Regions from separate parts of the Arthrobacter sp. SAFR-023 genome, predicted to be linked through region 2. Evidence: riboswitches for the same ligand, from Rfam matches in the RefSeq annotation. Region 2 holds a riboswitch; each other region holds the start of a gene.

The links. A riboswitch is a leader RNA that binds a small molecule or an ion and turns the genes downstream of it on or off. The one in region 2 is predicted to bind S-adenosylmethionine.
Region 1: another riboswitch for S-adenosylmethionine. It lies ahead of ACTHQX_RS00985 (aminotransferase class V-fold PLP-dependent enzyme); the one in region 2 lies ahead of ACTHQX_RS03070 (bifunctional o-acetylhomoserine/o-acetylserine sulfhydrylase).
Region 3: another riboswitch for S-adenosylmethionine. It lies ahead of ACTHQX_RS15010 (DUF1737 domain-containing protein); the one in region 2 lies ahead of ACTHQX_RS03070 (bifunctional o-acetylhomoserine/o-acetylserine sulfhydrylase).

Annotation. Positions count from the first base shown of each region.
Region 1 is NZ_JBQCMF010000001.1:207,155-214,518, reverse strand. Features, by position in the region: gene ACTHQX_RS01010 (MFS transporter) at 1-1,346, shown strand, start outside; gene ACTHQX_RS01005 (fluoride efflux transporter FluC) at 1,343-1,708, opposite strand; gene ACTHQX_RS01000 (fluoride efflux transporter FluC) at 1,705-2,181, opposite strand; gene ACTHQX_RS00995 (metal-dependent transcriptional regulator) at 2,188-2,901, opposite strand; gene ACTHQX_RS00990 (class I SAM-dependent methyltransferase) at 2,933-3,706, opposite strand; gene ACTHQX_RS00985 (aminotransferase class V-fold PLP-dependent enzyme) at 3,809-5,227, opposite strand; SAM riboswitch class IV at 5,262-5,375, opposite strand; gene hisN (histidinol-phosphatase) at 5,557-6,369, opposite strand; gene rsgA (ribosome small subunit-dependent GTPase A) at 6,436-7,364, opposite strand, start outside.
Region 2 is NZ_JBQCMF010000002.1:180,255-187,618, forward strand. Features, by position in the region: gene ACTHQX_RS03070 (bifunctional o-acetylhomoserine/o-acetylserine sulfhydrylase) at 1-1,224, opposite strand, end outside; SAM riboswitch class IV at 1,265-1,382, opposite strand; gene ACTHQX_RS03075 (VOC family protein) at 1,511-2,149, shown strand; gene ACTHQX_RS03080 (CPBP family intramembrane glutamic endopeptidase) at 2,245-3,024, opposite strand; gene ACTHQX_RS03085 (histidine phosphatase family protein) at 3,112-3,792, shown strand; gene ACTHQX_RS03090 (DeoR/GlpR family DNA-binding transcription regulator) at 3,806-4,594, opposite strand; gene hutI (imidazolonepropionase) at 4,706-5,917, opposite strand; gene ACTHQX_RS03100 (NAD(P)/FAD-dependent oxidoreductase) at 5,929-7,068, opposite strand; gene ACTHQX_RS03105 (glycine C-acetyltransferase) at 7,114-7,364, opposite strand, start outside.
Region 3 is NZ_JBQCMF010000013.1:115,257-122,620, reverse strand. Features, by position in the region: gene ACTHQX_RS15030 (AMP-binding protein) at 1-2,296, opposite strand, end outside; gene ACTHQX_RS15025 (DUF1508 domain-containing protein) at 2,474-2,875, opposite strand; gene ACTHQX_RS15020 (O-succinylhomoserine sulfhydrylase) at 3,203-4,411, opposite strand; gene ACTHQX_RS15015 (rhodanese-like domain-containing protein) at 4,413-4,832, opposite strand; gene ACTHQX_RS15010 (DUF1737 domain-containing protein) at 4,829-5,137, opposite strand; SAM riboswitch class IV at 5,151-5,265, opposite strand; gene ACTHQX_RS15005 (NtaA/DmoA family FMN-dependent monooxygenase) at 5,430-6,725, shown strand; gene ACTHQX_RS15000 (aromatic amino acid ammonia-lyase) at 6,766-7,364, shown strand, end outside.

The sequences.
Region 1 (7,364 bases), on a different contig from region 2:
GCCTGCAGCGGCAGGTGCTGGCTGTCGCGATCGTGGCGTCTTTCATGGCGATCCTCGACAGCTTCGTGGTCAGCCTGGCGCTCCCCGCCATCGGCAGGGAACTCGGCGGCGGCCTCCGCGTCCAGCAGTGGGTAGTGGACGCCTACCTCCTGACGCTCGGGGCGCTCATTCTGGCGGCCGGCTCGCTCTCGGACCATTTCGGACGGGTGCGTGTCCTGCAGTGGGGGCTGGGCGGGTTTGCCCTCACCTCGGTCCTCTGCGGGGCAGCATGGACCGGTGAAATGCTGGTGGTCAGCCGCGGTCTTCAGGGAGTGGCCGGAGCACTCTTGGTGCCCAGTTCGCTCGCCCTGATTGTCAGCCACTTCGACAGCGGCGCCCAGGGGGCGGCCATCGGCAAATGGTCGGCGTGGACCAGCGCCGCCGCCATCGTGGCCCCCTTGATCGGCGGCGTATCAGTGGACCTGCTCTCGTGGCGGGTCATCTTCCTCGTCAACGTCCTGCCGGCGGCGGTCATCTGGCCCGTGCTGGCCAGGCTGCGCAAGGCCGACGCCGTCCCGGGCCCGGCCGGCAGCATCGATGTTGCCGGGGCGCTCCTGGCCGTCATCGCGCTTGGCGGACCAGTGTACGCGCTGATCGAGCAGGGGACTGCGGGCTGGGGCAGTCCGCAGGTCTGGCTGCCGCTGGGGGCGGGCCTCGCCGCCACGGTGCTGTTCCTCATCCATGAATCCCGGACGGCCGCGCCGCTCCTGCCCCTGGGCATGTTCACGGTCCGGAACTTCGGCTGGGGCAACATCGCCACCGCCGCGATCTACGGCGGCTTTTCCCTCGGGTTCTTCGTGCTGGGTATCTATATCCAGCAGGTCGGCGGCATGAAGGCGACCACCGCCGGCCTGGCACTGCTGCCCTCGACGGTGATCCTGATGCTGCTGGCATCGTTCTTTGGCGGCCTGGCCGGCAAGTACGGGCCGCGGTGGTTCATGACCGCCGGTCCGGTGCTGTGTGCGGCCGGATTCCTGCTGACGCTGTCCGTTGGTGGCCCCATGAATTACTGGACCCAGGTCCTGCCCGGGCAGGTGGTCTTTGGCCTCGGCCTATCCATAACGGTGGCGCCCCTGACGGCGGCCATCCTGGGATCAGTCCCTGAGAAGCAGGCCGGGGTGGGGTCAGCGGTCAACAATGCTGTTTCGAGGATCGCAGGCCTGGTCTGCATCGCCTTTGCGGGCTTCATCGTCGGTCCCGATCTAACGACGCCGGGCCTGCACCGCGCGCTGCTGGCCACCGCGGCGCTGCTGTTGCTGGGTGCCGCCTGCTCCGCCGTCGGAATTCGCAACCCGGGTGCCCGCTAGCCGCCGCTGACCGCGATTCCCGCCGCGGCAGCAGCCAGCCCAAGCACCAAGTTGGCGAGGATGTTGGCGGCGGCGGCGAGGTAGCGCCGTTCGCTGGCCAGCCGCACCGTCGCAGTGGTCCAGGAACTGAACGTGGTCAGGCCGCCGGCGAACCCGGTGGCCAGGGCAGCGTGCCATTCGGGGCCGAACGCCGCGGTGACGCCCACGGACAGCCCGATTACGAACGAGCCGGCCACGTTGACCACCAGGGTAGCCCAGGGCCAGTGCCGCCGCGGCGACGGGAAGCCGGCCAGCCAGCCATCCACGGCGAACCGGAGGAGGGCTCCGCCGATGCCGAACAGGCCCACGAGGAGTGCCGTCACTGTTTAACACCACGGGGAGCGCCGCGGAAAGCACGGGGCGCGCCGAGCACCCTGCCGGTCCGCCAGCCGGCGGCAGCCGCCGCCAGCCCCAGCAGGACGGACAGTCCCACGTAGAGAAGTCCCAACGCCGGGAAACCGGTGCGGGTCAGCTGGTCCGCGGAAAATACGACGGCGGAGAAGGTAGTGAATGAGCCCAGCACACCCGGCCCGATTGCGGCGCGGAGCCAGAACGGGGTCTGCGGCCGCGCGATCCAGATGGTGGTGAGGGCTGCCAGCACGAAGCTGCCAACGATGTTGATGACCAGCGTAGCCCACGGCAGGTCTCCGGGCTGGTCCGGGAACAGCAGTCCCAGCACGTACCGGAGTTCCGTGCCCAGTAGGCCGCCGGCGGCCACGGCGGTCCAGGCCCGCCAGCCGTAACCGGAACCCGCCATGGGGCCGGCGCCGGTGCTGCCGGCCAGGGGAGACCCCACCAGTGCCTACAGGCCGGCCATGCGGCAGCCGGGATGTGCGGAGTCGCTGTGGATCCAGAGCGCAGAGGCGACTTCGTCGGCGAGGTCAACGTCGCGGCTGGTCCCGGGGGAACCGATGCGGACAACCAGCGCGCCGCCGAAAGGCTTGCGGCCGCGCACCTCGACGTCGGCGTCGAGGCTGATCTTCTCTGCTGCGAGGTAGCGCAGCAGCTCCGGGTTCTCGTCGCTGATCCGGGTGATCCTGCCGGTGTGGCCGTCGTCGAGCTCGATCATCCGGTGGGCGGACGGCATCCGGACGGAACCGTCGGCCGAGGGGATGGGATCGCCGTGGGGGTCCCTGGACGGGTTGCCCAGCCGGGCTGCCAGCCTCTCAATGAACGTGTCCGAGACCGCATGTTCCAGCTGCTCGGCCTCATCGTGGACTTCGTCCCAGCTGTACCCGAGGTCCTTGACCAGGTACGTCTCAATGAGCCGGTGCCGCCGGACCATGGAGAGGGCCAGCCTGACTCCCTGGGGCGTGAGCGTAATGGCGCTGTACGGCTTGTGCAGGACCAGCCCCTGGTCCTTGAGCTTGCGCACCATCTCGGAGACCGAGGAGTTGGCCACGCCGAGGCGCTGTGCAAGCTGGGTGGAGGTGATGGGCTTGTCCTGCCATTCCGTGAAGGAATAGATGACCTTAACGTAGTCCTCGATTGAGGAGGAGGGCGTACTGGTCTTCACAGCTTCAAGCCTACCTGCTGCCACCGGGGCGTTACGCCCTGACAGCCCGCCAGGTCTGGGTGAGGTAGGGGAGCTGCAGCAGTTCGCCGTCGGCATGCCCGAGGTGTTCGTGCAGGTACCAGGTCAGGTTGTGGGTCACCTTGGCTCGGGTGGCGTCGTTGGCCCTGAGGTAATAGCTGCGGGACTTGGCCAGTTCCAGGATGTCGTCAGGGGTGACGGGATCCTCCCACCGCGTCAGGTGGCTTTCCAGGGACGTGAATTCGGGGCCGATTTTGGGGCGGAAGTCGGGTTTGTGGACGTCGCCCGCGTGCATGATGCGGGACAACCGGTGTACCCAAGGAACGGATGTGTCCAGCTGGTTCCAGATGAGGCCCAGCACCCCGTGCGGCTTGAGGATCCGGGAAATCTCGGTGCTGGCCAGCAGCGGGTCGCACCAGTGCCATGCCTGGGCAACGCTGACGACGTCGAACGCCGCCTCGGGCAGTCCGGTTGCCTCGGCGGTCCCTTCCAGAGCCTGCACCGCGGGGTAGGCACTGTTTCCAAAGACACGGCTGAGCTGCTCCAGCATGTCCACGGAAGGATCCACCGCGCTGACGCTCAGCCCGCGTTCCACCAGCAGTGCCGTGAATTTGCCGGTTCCGGCGCCGATGTCTGCGGCCGTGCGGGCCCCCGCCGGAATGAGCCAGTCCGCGGAATCAGCAGGGTAGCCGGGACGGACGCGGTGGTAGTGCTCGCCGCCGTCCTGGAAGCTCTGCCCGAGCTCCTGCCGGCGTGCGTGATGAAGTTTGGGACCGCCCCGTGCCACGCACAGTCTCCTTAGCCCGACGTCGAAAATTACCTTTCGAATTTACCGTACGGAGACAGCTGCCGTAGCAGTCCGGGGCGGCGCCTTAGTCCGGGGCGGCGCTTAGTCCTGCGCGCAGGGTGCGGCGCCCGCGGTGCCGGGGGTGTTGGGTGCCCACTCCGGGTAGGTGCGGGTGTCGTTCGCCGGGACCCAGCGTCCGGCGTCCACCACGTAGTCCCAGCCGAGGCCGGAGCGGCGGAGTTCCTCGATGCCGGCGAGCAGTCGCTGGGCGTCCTCGAGCCGTGAGCCCACGCCGAAGCTGGCGCGCAGGGATCCGGACGGCAGGCCGAGGCGCTTCAGCAGCGGGTGCGCGCAGAAGCGGCCATCGCGCAGGCCCACGCCGTGTTCGGCCGACAGGTAGGCGGCCACCAGGCCGGCGTCGTAGCCCTCCACGGAGAAGTTGACAACACCGATGGCGTCGTCCGGGTCGCTGTCGGCGAAGATCTGGTGGACAGTGACACCGTCGATCTTGCCCAGCCCCTCGACGAGGAAGGACCGGATGGCCGCCTCATGGGCGTGCCAGCCCTGCGGATCCAGGGCAGCGATGACCTGGGTTGCCCGGGCCAGGGTGGCTGCGCCGAGCACGTTGGGTGAGCCGCCCTCGTGGCGGGCGGGGCCGGTGGCCCAGCTGACGCCGTCGAGCCTGGCCTCGCTCACGGCGCCGCCGCCGGCGAGGTGGGGAGTGCCGGCGTCGAGCCAGTCGGGGCGGCCGATCAGGACGCCGGCCCCGAAGGGGGCGTAGAGCTTGTGGCCGGAGAAGGCGAGGTAGTCGACGTCGTCCGCGGCGATGTTGACGCGGCGGTGCGGCGCGAGCTGCGCGGCGTCCACCACGATCCGGGCGCCGTATTCATGGGCAAGGGCAGCGAGGCGCCGGATGGGAAGGATTTCGCCGGTGACGTTGGAGGCGCCGGTCACGGCGAGGAGGCTGACATCGCCGTGCTCCAGTTCGGCGCGCAGGCTGCCGATGGTGGCTTCCAGCGTCTCCGAGGCCACGACGCTGCGGTGCGGCACGCCCTGCCACGGCAGCAGGTTGGCGTGGTGCTCGATGTCCAGGTACAGCACCTCGCCGGTGTGGTGGTGGTCCTGCACGGGAAGGCAGCCGGCCAGCAGGTTGAGGGAGTCGGTGGTGTTCCGGGTGAAGATGACGGCGTCATCGGCGCGGCCGCCCACAAACTCCCGCACGATGTCCCGCGCGTTCTCGTACACGGACGTGCTGATCTGCGAGGCATAGCCTGCACCGCGGTGGACGCTCGCGTAGTACGGCAGGATCTCGTTGAGGTATGCAGAAACCACAGACAGCGCAGGGGCGGAAGCGCCGTAGTCGAGGTTGGCGTAGCGGACATGTCCGCCCTGGATCAGCGGAGCCTGTATTTCTGCGCCGGTGACGGCTGCCAGGGGACGGCCTGCGGCGGCGAACCGGCCGTCCAGCAGGGCCGCGTCCGCGGCAGAAGACTCGGTGGAAGAAATGGTTGCAGTCGTCATGGGACCTCACTGAGAAAGGACCCCGTGTGACGGGGATCCGCGCTTGCCGGGTCCGTTCCGGATCGGCCTGGTCGTCACCCGGGGCACCCCACCGCGAATGGAGGGTTGCCGGCCAGCAAACCGGGGTTTAGCGCTGGCACTCGTGACCTGTTACGAGACTAGGACATCCGGACGGGCGATGAAAAAGCCGGTCCGGAATGTTAAGCGGATTATTACGTAGCCCGGATATCGGGCCTGTGGCCGAATAAACGACGGCGGCCGCCCACGGAAGGGGGCGGCCGCCGTCGTAATATTCAGCACAAGAGGCGCAGGGCGCGGCAGGACAAAAACTAGAGCAAATCGTCCAGCTGCGGGTTCAGGCGCTTCAGGACTTCCGAGTGCAGGATCGAGTTGGTCGCCAGCGCATTGCCGCCGAACGGGCCGTCCGTGCCTTCGAGGGACGTGAAACGGCCGCCTGCCTCGGTCACGATCGGCACCAGCGCCGCCATGTCGTACAGGTTCAGCTCAGGTTCGCAGGCGATGTCCACGGCCCCTTCGGCCACCATGCAGTAGGACCAGAAATCGCCAAAGGCCCGGGTGCGCCAAACTTCCTCAGTGAGCTGGAGGAACTCATCGAGGTTTCCGCGGTCTTTCCAGCCGCCGAGGCTGGAGTAGGACAGTGACGCGTCGGCAAGGCTGGACACATTGGATACCTTGAGCCTCGTGGCGGCCGCGAGGGAACGGCCCGAGTAGGCGCCGGCGCCCTTTGCCGCCCACCAGCGCTTGCCCAGCGCAGGGGCGCTGACCACGCCCACGACCGGTTCGCCTTCGTCGACGAGGGCGATCAGCGTGGCCCACACCGGCACGCCGCGGACAAAGTTCTTGGTGCCGTCGATGGGGTCGATGATCCAGCGGCGGGAACCGTGGCCGGAACTTCCGAACTCCTCACCGAGGACGGCGTCACGGGGACGGGAACGGGACAGCTGGCCGCGGATGGACTCCTCGGCGGCCTTGTCCGCATCGGTGACCGGCGTCAGATCTGGCTTCGTCTCGATCTTGAGGTCCAGCGCTTTGAACCGGCTCATGGTCTGGTCGTCCACGGAATCGGCCAGCACATGGGCCAGACGCAGGTCATCGTTGTACGTTGAAGCGGGTTGGGTCATGGTTCCAAACTACCCTCAAAGGCCCGGCGGGGCGGGGAGGCAGCCGCCGGGCTGCGCCGCGGGAGGCTAGCCGACGCTGCCGAGTTCCTTGGTTTCCTGAGCCTCCATGCGCGGGTCGGTGCCCAGCAGGCGGCGCAGGGACGCGAGCCTGGCTGCTCCGGTTGGGCCGGCATGCCCGGCCGCTACCCATGCATCGACGCCGCAGTTGACGGCGGTGGCGTCGTGCTTGCAGCCGCGTTCGCAGGCCTCGGTGCCCGGCTCAAGGTCGGGGAAGGAGTGCAGGATGCGGTCCGGGTCGACGTGGGCCAGCCCGAAGGAGCGGATGCCCGGCGTGTCGATGATCCAGCTTCCCGCCGGGGCGTCAGCGAGCTTGAGGGCAAGGGCCGACGACGACGTGTGCCGTCCGCGGCCCGTCACGGCGTTGACGCCGCCGGTGGCACGTTCGGCGCCTGTCAGGGCGTTGACCATGGTGGATTTTCCGACGCCGGAATGGCCCAGCATCACGGTCACCTTGCCGTCCAGGTGGGCGCGGAGCTCGGACACGGCGGCAACGTCGAGCCGGGCGGAGAGGCCGTCGTCGGACCGGGCGTCGATGCCGCCGGCCTCGGAATCGGCGGTGCGGCTGATAATGACCGGAAAGTCGAGGTGGCGATAGTTGTCCAGCAGCCCGGTGGGGTCCTTGACGTCCGCCTTGGTGACCAGCAGCAGCGGTTCGATCCCGGCGTCGTAGGCTGCCACCAGGGCGCGGTCAATGAACCCGGTGCGGGGTTCCGGGTTGGCCGCAGCGACTACCACCACCAGCTGGTCCGCGTTGGCAACAACAGCCCGCTCCACGGGATCGGTGTCATCGGCGCTGCGGCGCAGCAGGGTTTTGCGGTCCTGGATTTTCACGAGCCGGGCAAGCGTGTCCGGCTCACCGGACACATCACCCACGAGGGACACGAAGTCTCCGGCCACCACGGGGGAGCGGCGGAGTTCCCGGGCGCGGGCGGCGA
Region 2 (7,364 bases):
GGCAACCCCCGCCACGGCCTGCTGCTCCGGCGTGAGCTGGCTGTGCGTGGTCGACGCCGGGTGGATGACGAGGGAGCGGACGTCACCAATGTTTGCCACATGGGAGTGCAGTTCCAGGGCATCCACGAAGCGCTTTCCGGCCTCGGCGCCGCCGGCCAGCGTAAAGGCCACCACCGCGCCGGTGCCCTTGGGCCCGTACTTCAGGCCGCGCTCGTACCAGGGGCTGGACGGCAGCCCGGCGTAGGCCACGGACTCCACGTCGTCCCGGGCTTCCAGCCAGCCGGCCACGGCTGCCGCGTTGGCCACGTGGCGCTCCACCCGAAGGCTCAGGGTTTCCAGGCTCTGCGCGATGAGGAAGGCATTGAACGGGGACACCGCGGAGCCCAGGTCGCGGAGCAGCTGGACGCGGGCCTTGAGGATGTAGGACAGGTTGGCTCCCAGGGCGCCGCCTGCGCCAAGGTCCCGGGCATAAACCAGCCCGTTGTAGGTGGGGTCCGGCGTATTGAAGCCGGGGAAACGCACCTGGTCCTTGCCGAAGTCGAAGTTGCCTGAATCCACGATGACGCCGGCAATGGCGGCACCGTGACCGCCGAGGTATTTGGTGGCCGAGTGCACCACGATGTCCGCACCCCACTCGAGCGGGCGGATGAGGTAGGGCGTGGACAGGGTGTTGTCCACGATCAGCGGCACGCCGGCCTCGTGCGCTGTCCGGGCAACGCCTTCGATGTCCAGCACGTCCTGCCGGGGGTTCGACACCACCTCGGCAAAGAAGAGCTTGGTGTTCGGCCGCACGGCGTCGCGCCACTGCTCCAGGTTGTCCGGGTCTGCCACGAAGGTGACGGAGACTCCGAACTTCTTCAGGGTGTGTGCCAGCAGGTTGTAGGTGCCGCCGTAGAGGCTGGGGCTGGCAACAATGTGGTCACCGGCCTCGGCGATGTTAAGGATGGCGTACGTTTCGGCGGCCTGGCCGGAGCTCAGGAGCAGTGCCGCAAGCCCTCCTTCCAGACTGGCGATGCGCTGTTCAACGGCATCCTGGGTAGGGTTGCCGATCCGGGTGTAGATAGGTGCGATCTCGGCCAGCGCAAAGCGGTCCGCTGCACTTTCGGCGCTGGGGAAGACGAACGACGTCGTCTGGTAGATCGGCAGTGCCCGGGCGCCGGTGGCGCCGTCCGGCGCCTGGCCGGCATGGATCTGGCGGGTTTCGAATGACCATGCGTTGGACATGAGGCTCCTCAGCTGTTGGGCGTGTGCTGGTCCCGGCACAGGCCCGCGCTTGCCACACGGCGGGCGCCACGCAGCCAGGTCTTCACCCGGGGCACCCCGCCGCGGTTGGAGGGTTGCCGGCCAGCGAGCCGGGGCTCTCTTCGCTGGCACTCATGACCTGCGATCAGTGTAGGAATGGGACTGTTACGCGCACAGCTTTGTGAAGAACTTCGTCAAAGTATGGACTTTTCGCGAGGTTAGGTGGACCTAAGCTGAGAGCCACCTCACAAAGTGCCAAGATGAGGTCATGCGCATGGATCACGTCTCTTACGCCTGTGAACACGATGGCCTGGCGGCCACCACCGAACGTATCTCCTCTGCCCTCGGCGTCGAAGCCGTAAAGGGCGGGGTGCACCCCCGGTTTGGGACCCGGAACATGATCATTCCCCTGGCCGGCCACAAGTACCTCGAGGTTGTTGAGGTACTGGACCACCCGGCGTCGGACAAGGCACCGTTCGGCCAGGCCGTCCGGGCCCGGTCCGCGGCGGGCGGCGGCTGGATGGGCTGGTGCGTCGAAGTTGACGACCTCGCCCCATTCGAGGAACGCCTGGGCCGCTCCGCGGTCAACGGCAACCGCAAGTTCCCCGACGGCCGGGAGCTTGTCTGGAAGCAGATCGGCATCCTGGGCCTGATCGCGGACCCGCAGGTCCCCTACATGCTGAAGTGGGAGGGCGATGCGGAGCTGCACCCGTCCAACGCCTATGACAGCAATGTGAAGATGTCCAGCCTCACGATCGCGGGCTCTGCCGAGCGCGTGACCGAGTGGCTCGGCGAGCCCGTCGAAAGGCCGCTGGAGGATGTCGCCGTGAACTGGGTCGCCCCGCACGGAACGCCGGGCATTCTCTCGGTCACGTTCGAAACCGCAGCGGGCGCCGTCACCATCTGACGCACTCTCCGCCCTTCACTTCGGCCGCCATCAGCGGGTGCCAATGACGTCACCCGCCGATGGCGGCCGAATCACTTTTAAGGGCCGGGCGCTTCCTAGCCCAGGCCGACCGCTTTGCCGAACAGGCTGAACCCGACGAACGCGACGATGTCCAGCATGGCGTGCGCGATGACGAGCGGCATCACCCTCCGGGTCCTGGTGTAGATCCAGGCGAAGACCACGCCCATGATGGCGTTTCCAATGAATGGTCCGAACCCCTGGTACAGGTGGTAGCTGCCGCGGAGCATTGCGGACACAAAGATCGCCAGCGGCACGGACCAGCCGAACTTGCCGAACCGGTCCAGCAGGTAGCCCACCACAATGACCTCCTCCACGACCGCGTGGCGCAGTGCGGACAGTATCAGCACGGGCACCGTCCACCAGTAGGCGTCCAGACCGCTGGGGATGATCGCCGTCGTAACGCCCAGGGCCCGCCCCGCGGCGTAAAGGCCCAGCGACGGGATCCCGATCAGGGCGGCCAGCCCCAGCCCCTGCAGCAGGTCCCTGCCCGGCCGGGCAAAGTTGAATCCCAGCTTCCGGAACGCCGAGCCGGCGTCGTGCCCGCCTCCGGCCTTCGCTTGGCGCTGGTCTGTCAAAAAGTAGATCACCAGCAGGACCGGCACCAGGGCGAAGATGATGTCCAGCAGCTGGTAGGTGAGGTCGAAGTACTCGCGCGTGCTTTGCGACCTGTTCAGCGTGGACGTCCCCTGCGCCAGCGGTGCCCGGGTCATTTTGTCCAGCAGCTGCACCACGGAGTAGACGGCGGACTGGCCGAGCGACAGCCCAAGGACGATCCAGACTTCGAACCGCAGCCGACGGCGGGAGGGAACCAACATGTTCCTATCTTGCCTGCACCGGCTGGTACTTTCCTGTCAGCCAGTCGGTTCCTGTCCGGCCGCGGGCTGACCCTATGCTGGGGAACTATGAGCGCTCCCGGGAAAATCATCATGATCCGGCACGGCCAGTCGGCGGCCAACGCGGATACCTCCATTTACAACAGGGTGCCCGACTACCGGATTCCGCTGACAGAGCTTGGCCTGGAGCAGGCGAAAGCCGCCGGGGAACGCATCCGGCGCGAGCTGGACGGCCGGCAGGTGAGCGTCTACGTCTCACCGTACCTGCGCGCCTACCAGACCCTTGAGGCACTGGATCTGGGCCCGCTGACGGAGCGGGTGATCGAGGAACCGCGGCTGCGCGAACAGGACTGGGCCAACTTCCAGATTTCCGGCGACATCGAGGACCAGAAGGAACTCCGCAACGCCTATGGCCACTTCTTTTATCGCTTCCGGGAGGGCGAGTCCGGCTCCGACGTCTACGACCGGATCTCCTCGTTCATGGAGACCCTGTACCGGCACTGGTCCAAGCCCGACTACTCCCCGAACGCCCTGCTGGTCACGCACGGGCTGACCATGCGCCTGTTCTGCATGCGCTGGTTCCACTGGTCCGTGGAGTATTTCGAGTCGCTGAACAACCCCGAAAACGCCGAGGTCCGCATGCTGGTGCGCAACAGCCTGGGCAAGTACGAACTCGACACACCGTTCACACAGTGGGTGGACCGGAGGGTGGACGAAACCGTGCTGGACGCCCCGCCGGTGATTTTCTGAGCCGTCTTCTTTTCTAGGCGCCGGCCACGAGCACTTCGGTGCCGCGGGCTTCGAAGGCGGCCTTGTCGGCCGCGGAAATGCCGGAGTCGGTGATGAGCCGGGTGAAGTTGTAGCCGTCCATGGTGGCAAACGCCCGGCGGCCCACCTTCGAGGAGTCTGCGATCACGTAGGACTCGCTGGCGCGGCTGGCCAGCAGGGCGTTGACCGTAGCCTCGGCCTCGCCGGTGTTGGTGGGCCCCACCTCCGGGTCGACGCCGTTGACCCCGATGAAGGCGATGTCCAGCACCACCTTCTGCATGATGATGTCCGTGTACGGGCCCACGAGTTCATAGGACCGCGGATTGAGGATGCCGCCGGTCACCATCACCTTGATGTTGGGCCGGACGGCAAGCTGGGAGGCGATATTGATCGCATTGGTGACCACGGTCAGGGTGGGCTGGTTCGACGGCGAGTTAAGGTCCTCCCGGGTGGCCAGGATCTGCGCGAGGGCGGTGCTCGTGGTGCCGCCGCATAGGCCGATGACCATTCCCGGGCTGATGAGCGCCGAGGCGGCCAGGGCGATCTCCTGCTTGGCCACGGCGTGGTCGTCCCGGTTGTACCTGCCGGGAAGGTCGTAGGCGAGGGCGCCGGTGGTGGCGCCGCCGCGGGTCCGGGTCAGCAGCCGCCGCTTGGCCAGGCTGTCCAGGTCCCGCCGGGCGGTGGCCGGTGACACGCCGAGCCGGGTGACGATTTCCTCGACTTCCACCTGGCCGGCCTCGGCAAGGAGATCAAGGATGGCCGTCAGTCGGTCGGTGCGTGTCATGCAGGGCCTTTCAAGATCCAAAAACGCCACAAGGAAATGACGCTTTGTGATTGTATCAGACCCTGAGCGATCATCTTGCGTCACTCCCGGGGGGAATGGCACCGCCTGACACTACCGTGCCCGCACCCCTGCACGCCACACCGCGTGGGTCAGCGGCATGCCGGGGCGGTAGGCGAGGTGGGTGGCGGACGGGGCGTTAAGGACGTGCAGGTCCGCCCGGTGTCCGACGGCGAGTGAGCCCACGGCGCGTCCGCCGTCGACGTCGTTACCGGACTCGCGCTGCAGCGCCAAGGCGCCGCCGTACGTCGCCGCCCGGACGGCCTCATGGACACTCAGTCCCATCTGGAGGACGGCGGTGGTGACGCAGAACGCCATGGAGCTCGTGTAGGACGTGCCCGGGTTGCAGTTGGACGCGAGCGCCACGGGCACGCCGGCGTCCAGGAGCTGGCGGCCGGGAGCCAGCGGCTGGCGGGTGGAGAGGTCGCAGGCCGGCAGGCAGGTGGCCACCGTTCCCCGCCCGCCCGTTCCCGCGGCGGCATCCCAGCCCGACCAGCCGGCGGCGAGGTCTGCGATGTCCTGCTCCGAAAGATAGTTGACGTGGTCCACGCTTGCCGCGCCGAACTCCACCGCGAGGCCGACGCCGGCGCCGTAGCCCAGCTGGTTGCCGTGCACCCGCAGCCCCAGGCCGGCGTCGCGGCAGGCCTGCAGCACGGCACGTGACTGTTCCTCCGAGAAGGCGCCCCGTTCGCAGAACACGTCGGCCCAGCGGACGTAAGGGCGGACCGCATCCAGCATCGGGCCGCAGACGAGCTTGGTGTAGTCATCCGCATCCGCCCCGGCCGGCACCAGGTGGGCGCCCAAATAGGTGACCTCGTCCGCCACCGTCGAGGCGATCCGCGCGCTCCGGGCTTCCTGCTCGACATCGAGGCCGTAGCCGGTTTTCGTCTCGAGGTACGTCGTGCCCTGCGACACTGCTTCGGCGACCCGGCCCTGCGCCAGCCGCGTAAGGTCGTAGTCGCCGGTGTTCCGGGTGGCTTCAGTGGTGACGGCGATGCCGCCGGCGCTGTACTCCTCCCCTGCCATCCGGGCCTCGAACTCCGCCGTCCGGTCGCCCGCGAAAATGAGGTGCGTGTGGGAGTCCACCCAGCCGGGGAGCACGGCCCGGCCGCCCGCGTCGACGGCTTCGTCGGCCGCGGGGGCGGCGGAGGCCTGGCCGATCCACGAGATCCGTTCACCCTCGATCACCACTGCCGCATTCTTGAGGACACGGTGCTCCGCGTCCTGGGTCATCAGTTCGGCGATGTTGGTGATCAGCGTGCTCATGGATCCATTCTTCAGCGCCGGATGGACCAGCGCGTCGCAGCAAGCGCATCCGCCGTCCGGGATACCGGACGGCTGCCAGTGTCCTGCCCCGCGTGTCCGGCACTCTGTCCGTCACGGCCGTTCGGGCCCGCCAGAATCTGGGCCGCGGCCAGTTCCGCGATTCCGGACGAGGTCTGGAAACCGTAGCCGCCCTGGCCGGCGAGCCAGAAGAACCCGCGGGCCTCGGCGTCGAACCCCACGACAGGCACGCCGTCGGCCGCCTCGGTGCGCAGGCCGGTCCAGGCCGTCCGGACGGTTCCGATCCCCAGCGTCGTCAGGGTGTTGAGCCGGGAGATGAGCCGCTCCACGTCCCCGGGACGGGGACGTGCGTCCTCCGCCGGGCTGGCCACGTGTTCCGACGGCGAGATCAGCACGTCGCCGCCTTCCTTGCGGAAGTAGAAGGAGTCGTCTGCGGCGGCCACCATGGGGCTGCCTTCCGGCAGCGGACGGCCGACGCCGACAATCGCTGCCGTGCGCCGGTAGGGCTGCAGGCCGATCTTCTCGACGCCGCTCAGCACCGCAAGCTCGTCGGCCCAGGCGCCGGCCGCGTTGACCAGCACGCCGGCGGAGAAGCCTTCCTGCCCGGCGCCGATCTCCCAGCCCGATCCCAGCCGCTGGGCCGAGTGGACGCGGGCGCCGGTGATGATGTCCACGCCGGCCGCCTCGGCACGCGCCCGGTGCCTTTCCAGCAGCACCGGGGCGTCGCACCCGAAGGACCCGGTGTCCAGGCCGGCGGCGGAGAAGGATTCGGGCTTCAAAGCCGGGCACAACCCGAGCGCTTCGTCATGGCTGATCAGGCGCATCTCGCCGCTGGCCTCGGCGCGCACCGTTTCGTCGTCTCCGATGAGCAGAAAGCTCCGCGGCGACAGCACGGGCCGGGACTGTCCGGCGTCGTCCGCCGCGATCAGTTCCAGGGTGCGGACGGTCAGTTCCTGCACCACCGGCGGGCCGTAACTGGGTATCAGCTGCCGGGCCGAACGCGAGGACGTGTGGTACGCCAGCTGCTGCTCCGCCTCCACGAGGGCCACGGTGCATTTGCCGGCCAGCGCGGAGGCAAGGGACAGTCCGGCAATCCCGCCGCCCACAATGACTACGTCATACGTTGATGCCATGGGCACAATCCTTACAGATGGCCTGACTTTACAGGTGACCGGGACCTACGCAGCCACCGCGTCCCTGCTCTTGATGAACGCCTGGACGCAGGTTTCGACGTCGTCTGCGCTGTGCGCGGCGGACAGCTGGACGCGGATCCGGGCGGCACCGCGCGGCACCACGGGAAAGCTGAAGGCGGTCACGTAGACCCCGTGCTGGAGCATCTGGTCGGCCACCTGCGCTGCCAGGACGGCGTCGCCGAACATGACCGGCACGATGGCGTGCTCGCCGTCCAGCAGTTCGAAGCCTTCCTCCG
Region 3 (7,364 bases), on a different contig from region 2:
GCTCACGGTTAGTATCCCCGAAGAAGCACCCGGGGACCGTGAGGATCGCGAGGACTGACACCGCACACCGCTGAACCACCGTCCGGCTCCGGGCAATGGCCCAACCCAGGACGAAAAGCCACAGGGTCGGCGACGGGTGGGGTATACCGGGATCCACGATGTCGTAGCGCGAGAGCAGCGCGAGGCCAGTAAGGGCAAGCGGAAAGAGCAGCGGGAACCGCCGCTCCGCCCGGTCCGCCCAGGGCATGGCGAGCAGGGCCGTCATGCCCAGGAGGATGTAGACCAGCACCTCGATGAACCAGAAGTGCCACTGTGTGGTCACAGCTTCGGGGCCGACCACGGAGTTCAGGAGCAAGACGTTGGCCAGCGTATACCGGTCGGTGATCAGGCAGGCCGCTCCGATGAACGTCATGCTGGGCAGCGCCACCCTGGCGACGCTGGTGAGCTGGCGCTTGAACCGGGGAAGCCGTTCCCCGCTGAGCTGGAACCGGGCGAAGTTGTAGCCGGCCACCGCCATAAGCACATGGGCCATGCCCGGCCACTTCACCAGCCCCGCGTGGGTTCCGACGATGAGCACAATGGCCACGGCCCGCAGCACGATGCTGGTCTCGATCGGAGCAAAGAACTGCCGCATAGCGCCGGCGGGCTTTGTCCCCGGGCGCTGTTCCAGGTCGCGGACCGGCCTCACGTGCCAGTCCGGCGGGAGGTGCCCCAGCAGCTGTTCCAGGCGGACGGACGTGGCGACATAGGACAGCGAGTCGCCGCCGAGCGAGACGAACGTGTCGCCGTCGCCGATGTCGGTGCGCTCCAGGGTGTCCCGGAAGATCCGCCGCACACTGTCTGTTCCGGAGCCGTTCGGCCCGGAGCCCTCCGTTCCTGGGCCGTCCGGCCCCGCCCCGGACGGCGGTAAATCAGAGGGCGCTGGTGTTGAGAGCGCTAGGACCGCCGGGTAGTCCACTTTTCCGGTTGCCAGACGCGGGAGATGCTCGACGGCGTGCAGCTCCAGGGCCGTACGGGGCAGCCCGATGCCCTGGGCGAGGACCTTGGACAGCAGCTGGGTGTCGTGGCTGCCCTCGACGGCGACCACAAGTCCCTGGTCGGTGCCGGCGCTCGCGGACTGTACCCCGAGGTCGGCCAGGATGCGCTCCACCTGGCCGAGATCGACCCGGAGGCCAACGATCTTGACGAACCGGCTGCGCCGCCCCACCACTTCGTAGACGCCGGCGGGGTGCCTCCGGGCCAGATCGCCGGTGCGGAGTTCGTGGACCGTGCGGCCGGCGCCGAGATCCTCCGGTGTCTCCGCGTAGCCGAGCATGACGTTGGGTCCGGTGTAGACGAGTTCGCCGTGCTCGAGGCCGGGAACCGGCTCAATGCGGAAGGCGCCGCCGGGAACCGGGATGCCGATGGCGCCTGGGTGCTCGGCGGCCAGCGCGGGCGGAAGGTAGGCCATCCGCGCGGTCGCTTCCGTCTGGCCGTACATGACGAACAGTTCCCACCCCTTCCGGCGGCCGAGCTCGGCGTAGCCCTGCACGCGCTCGGGGGCGAGCCGGCCTCCCGCCTGCGTGACATACCGCAGGCCGGCCAAGGTCATCTCGGCAAAGCCCACCCGCTCCAGCAGCTCGAAGGTGTACGGCACCGCCGCGAACGACGTTGCCCCGCCGGTTCGGAAAAGCTCCCAGAAGCACGGGTCAACAACGGAAAGGTTTGTGAGCACCAGGCCCGCACCGCGAAGCAGGTGGCTGTTGATTACGGACAGCCCGTAGCAGTAGGACATCGGCAGGGTGGTCGCGGCGCGGTCTGCCGGGCCGATGCTCAGGTACTCGGCAATCGACTCGGCATTGGCCTGCAGATTGGCGGCGGACAGGCGCACCAGCTTCGGCGAACCCGTGGAACCGGACGTGCTGAGCAGCAGCGCGAGGTCCGGATGGAGTTCGTGCCTGGTTCCGGGCCTGCGCTCCTCAAACACCGTCTCTCCGCCAGCTGAGCGCAGCACGACGTCGGGGTCATAGGCGGCCACCAGGGACTCGAGTGCCGCCGGCTTGTCCTCCGGCAGCAGGATCAGCGGGTGGCCGCCGACCAGGGCGGCGAGATACGCCACCAGGGAGTCGACGTCGTTCGCTGCGGCCAGCGCCACGAGGCGCCGCTGCGTTCCCAGCCGGAGGGCGAGGGCATCAACCCTGCGGGCCAGGTCCCGGTAGGTGAGAGTGGAATTGTCGGTAAGAACGGCGGGCCTGTCCCCGTAACCCGCCAGATCGGCGGCGAAGGGCACCCGCGCGAAATCAAGCTGCGTGGTCACCGGAAGAGGATATGAGTTAAGGCTTACCTAAGTAAACCGATCAGCTGCCTGTTACGTCGTGCGATACTCGAGCCGTGACGGCGTCGTACGAGTTCAGGGCGGCCTTATGGCTCTATCCGGGAGAGTCTGCATGGCACTTCATTACGTCCGCCAGTTACTGAGGAGCAGTTGCGGCGGTCACGCCGCCCCTGTCCACCGGGCCGGCTCGGCAGGTGCCGCCGGCCTGCACAGCGGCGAACCGGGAGCCTCCGAGGACGTACGCTTCTTGCCGAATCCCTGCCTGCGGTGGTCGGGCCGTGCCGGGAGAACCTGGGTAGGCGAAGGCGCGGGGGCCGATACGGCCGGCTGAACCGGAGCGGACTCTGTCACCGGGGCAGACTTGGTCGCCGGAGCTGCCGCAGTCGAGAGGTCCGTGATGAGCCCGGTCCCGGCGCATTCGCGTACGTCGGCGATGCCGGCCGCGGCCGCGCGCTTGTCCTCGAAGGGTGCGGAGATAGCCAGTACCGATCCATCGGGGGCCTTCAGCCGGAACCGGAACTGGGACTCTGCGTCAACAAAAACTTCGAATACTCCGGCCATGGCGGTCCTTCCGGTCAGGGAGGCTGCACGCAGCGTCTTCGCGGCCGCGGCCCCGAACGCATCACTGCGTCTGTCCTTGGGTGGGGTGCTGAACCGACAGGGATTGATCGGTTCATCGGTGTTATTAGAGTCTGCCCAGTGCACACGGAGCCTAACAAGACCATCTGTGTAAACCCTGGGTAAACCCTGCTGGTCCACCCACTAAACCGTGCCGCACCCGCGTTCTCAAGGACGCCGGAAATGAAGGGACGTGCAGCGCAACCGAGGTTCACAGCCGGCCATGGGAAGTAAGAAACAGCCGGCCCGGAAGAACAGGATTTAAGGAGGTCAGATCTGCTTGAGTGCCTGCTCCAGGTCCGCGACAAGGTCATCCGCGTCCTCCAGGCCGACGGACAGCCGCACCACTCCATCGCTGAGCCCGATCGCGGCACGTCCTTCCGGTCCCATGGCCCGGTGCGTCGTGGTGGCGGGGTGGGTGATCAGCGACTTGGCGTCGCCCAGGTTGTTGGAGATGTCGATGATCTTCAGGGCGTCCAGCAGCGCGAAGGCGGCCTCCTTGCCCGACTGGCCGGCCGCCGTCGCAAGCTCCAGCGTGAGGACGGTGCCGCCGGCCTTCATCTGCTTGGCCGCCAGTTCGTACTGCGGGTGCGACTTGAGCAGCGGGTACTTCACCCAGTTGACGGCGGGCTGGGCCTCGAGCCATTCGGCCAGGCGCAGCGCCGTGGCGGACGAGTGGTTCACGCGCAGCGCCATGGTCTCCAGGCCCTTGGTGAGGACCCAGGCGTTGAATGAGGAGAGGGCCGGGCCGGTGTGGCGCATGAGCTGCTTGACCGGGCCGTCGATGAATTCCTTGGTGCCCAGGATGGCTCCGCCCATCACCCGGCCCTGGCCGTCGATGTGCTTCGTGCCGGAGTAGACCACCACGTCCGCGCCGAGGTCTCCGCAGCGCTGCAGCAGCGGGGTGGCGAAGACGTTGTCCGCCACAACCTTGGCGCCGGCGGCGTGGGCGAGTTCGCTGACCGCCGCGATGTCCACGATTTCCTGCATGGGATTGGACGGGGATTCGAAGAAGACGGCTGCGGTGGGCACCGAGAGGGCAGCCCGCCACTGCTCGAGGTCCGGACCGTCCACGAAGACCGTCTCCACGCCCCAGCGCGGCAGGATTTCGTTGAGGATCACGAAGCAGGAGCCGAACAGGGAACGGCTGGCGACCACGCGGTCCCCGGCCCCGAGCAGGGCGCCCAAGGCGGTGAACACGGCGGACATTCCGGACGCCGTCGCAAAGCACGCCTCGGTGCCTTCGAGCAGGCGGAGCCGTTCCTGGAAGGTGGCCACGGACGGGTTGCCGTAGCGCGAGTAGACGAAGCGTTCGTCCTCGCCGGTGAAGGCGCGCTCCGCGGCTGCGGCGGACTCGTAGACGAACCCGGAGTTGAGGAAAACGGGTTCGGTGGTCTCTTGGAAATTGGTGCGGTCAAGCCCGCCGCGCACGGCCTGGGTGTCGGGGCTCCAGCCGGCGGCGTCGTGATTAAAGGTCAATTTAGTTCTTTCCCAGGTTCGTCGGCAGGCCGCGGTTCTTCCAGCCGTTCACGGTGCGCTCACCGTAGCGGTCAGGTTCGCCCTCGAAGCCTTCGAGCACGTTGTAGGAGGTGAAACCCGCCTGGGTGGCAGCGATTGCCGCGCCGATGGAGCGCTGGCCGGAGCGGCACAGGAAAAGCAGCTCCACGCTCTTGTCCTCCGGCGCCTGCTGCTTCAGCTGTTCGACGAAGTCGGAGTTGGGAATGCCGCCGGGAAAAGTCCATTGGATAAACAGGGGATCGTTGCGCTGGCTGTTCGCGGATACAGTTTCCGGGACGCCGATGTGCGCCCATTCACCCTCGGTGCGCACATCCACCAGGATGGCGCCCTCTTCGAGCTTGGCCCAGGCGTCCTGCGGGGTGAGGTCTCCGGCGTAGCTCATGCGTGGCCCTCGTAGGCTTCTTCGGCGAGGTCCTCGTCAGAGTCCAGCCGGTCAACGGCGGTGGCGACGGCGGCATCTGCACTGGCGATGGCGGCTGGCAGGATGAGGGCCTGGGCCACGATGACGCCGGTGCCGTTGAAGGTGGCGGCAGGGCTGCCGTGCAGCACGTAGCCCTCAGCCAGGGCAGCCGAGATGCGCTCACAGAACGCTCGGTCGTCCGGCCCCGTGATCAGGCGGTAGGACAGCTTCTCCTCGGGTTTATCCTGCTGGGATGGCAGTGTTGCAACGGCGGGGGCGTCTGACACGACGGATCTCCTTTTCTCACGCTTGCAGCTCGAAGTGGTCGATATGCCGAGTATTCACCTGAGGCACCCCGCCGGAGAAGGAGGGTTGCCGACCGGCCAGTCAGGGCTTAATACCGGTACTCATTACTCCCCAAAAACGTAACACTGACGACGGCGGGGCGCACCGCCGCCGCCGTCATCTTCCGTAACGCATCAAACCGCAACGGGAGGATAATGACGGGAGATGAACCGCCGTAACGCCGGATGAAACCAGGCCGCAGTGAATGATTCGACTCCGAATACAGTGACTCCCATGCTGCACTTTGGATGGTTTGTGGGCCATGGCTTCGGGGTCCAGGGCTGGGGGACGCCCGGCTACGGAATCGGCTACGACTGGAGGAAGCCCGCCCCCTACCAGCATGCAGTCCGCGAGTTTGAGCGGGCGGGGCTGGACCTGTTCATCATCGAGGACTCCCTCACCGTTCCGGACACTTACGGCGGGAGTGCGGAGGTCTCGCTGGCTCAGGCGTCCTTCGCGCCGAAGCACGATCCGCTGGCCCTGGTGCCGTATCTGCTCTCCGCCACGGAACACCTCGGCATTGTGCCCACCATCAGCGCCTCCTTCTACCCGCCGTTCACGGCCGCCCGGCTGCTGGCCACGCTGCAGCACTTCTCCAACGGGCAGCTGGGCTGGAACGTGGTGACCTCCGGTAGCGACCTTGCCGCGCAGAACTACGGACTGGACCAGCAGATCGAGCATGACCTCCGCTACGAGAAGGCCGAGGAGTTCGTGGACGTCGTGCGCAAGCTCTGGCGCAGCTGGGAACCGGACGCCATCCGGGAGGACACCCGGGCGGGAATCTTTGCGGACCACACCAAGGTCCGGCCGATCCACCACGAGGGGGAGTTTTTCAAGGTCCGGGGACCGCTAAACACGGCCCCGCTGCCGGAGGAGCCGGTGCTCGTTCAGGCCGGGGCATCACCGCGGGGCAAGGCCTTCGCCGGTGCGAACGCCGATGTTGCGATCGCCCTGGCCCGCGGCGCCGACGGCATGAAGGCGTACCGGGACTCCATCCGCGCCGAGGCAGCCGCGGCCGGCCGTAATCCTGACGACGTCAAGGTGCTGTTCGTCCTCAAACCCACCGTGACCGGCTCCAAGGCTGAAGCGGAGGAGCTGCGGGCGGCGCGCCGGGAGCTCACGCAGCGGGACATCGACAGCCAGCTCAACTCGATCTCCTACCTGTCCGTTATCGACTTCAAGCAGTTCGACCTCGACGCGCCCCTCCCCGAGCTCAGCACCAACAGCAACCAGGGCACCCTGGAGCACTTCTCCAAGGCCGCGCCCCCGGGTTCCACGCTGCGGCAGATCCTGCAGGCACGGAGCGGCGGCGCCGGCGACAGCATCATCGGCACCGCCGAGGAAATCGCCGACCACCTCGAGGAAACCGGGGCTGCAGTCGGCGGCGACGGGTTCCTCTTCTCCGGCTTCGTGGACCCGGCCACCGTTCACGGCGTGCTGGACAGGCTGGCGCCGGTGCTTCGCCGTCGGGGTCTGTTGCGGACAAGCTATGGCGATGGCGGCTTCCGCCGGAACCTGCTGGACTTCTAACGCCATGGCCAGGGCTGGTGCAGTGGCGGGGCCGGGTTCTATGGATGGGCGCGGGGGACGTGGCGGACTGGTGTCCGGCGTCCGGCGCGGCACATTCCTTATCGGAACGGCCCACCTCCGTGCCGACGACGTGGCTGCCGCGGCGGCCGATTCCGCAGTGGAGGTGGTCCTCAGCGCCGACGCCCTCGATCTCGTGGGCCTGTCCCGCGAGGTGGTGCAGGCGGCCATCGATTCCGGTCACCGGGTCTACGGCCTGAACACGCTGCTCGGCTCCGGCCGCGACACTGCCGTGGAGCAGGCATCCATTCTCGACTTCCAGCTGCAGGTGGTGCGCTACCATCACAGCGGCGTCGGCGCGCTGCTGGACCGGGATCATGTCCGGGCCCTGATCCTGGCCAGGCTCATCGGATTCACGCGGGGTGGCTCGGGGGTGCGCCCGGAAACTGCCCGCTTTTATGCCGAACTGCTCAACAGGGGCGTGGTGCCGGCCGTTCCGCGCGACGGGTCCGTCGGCTCGTCCGACCTCACCCAGCTGGCGGCGGTTGCCGCCGTCGCCATCGGCGAGGGGCAGGCGCTTGCTCCCGACGGCGGCCTGCTGGACGGCGCGGCGGCGCTCGCCGCTGCCGGGCTGGACCCGCT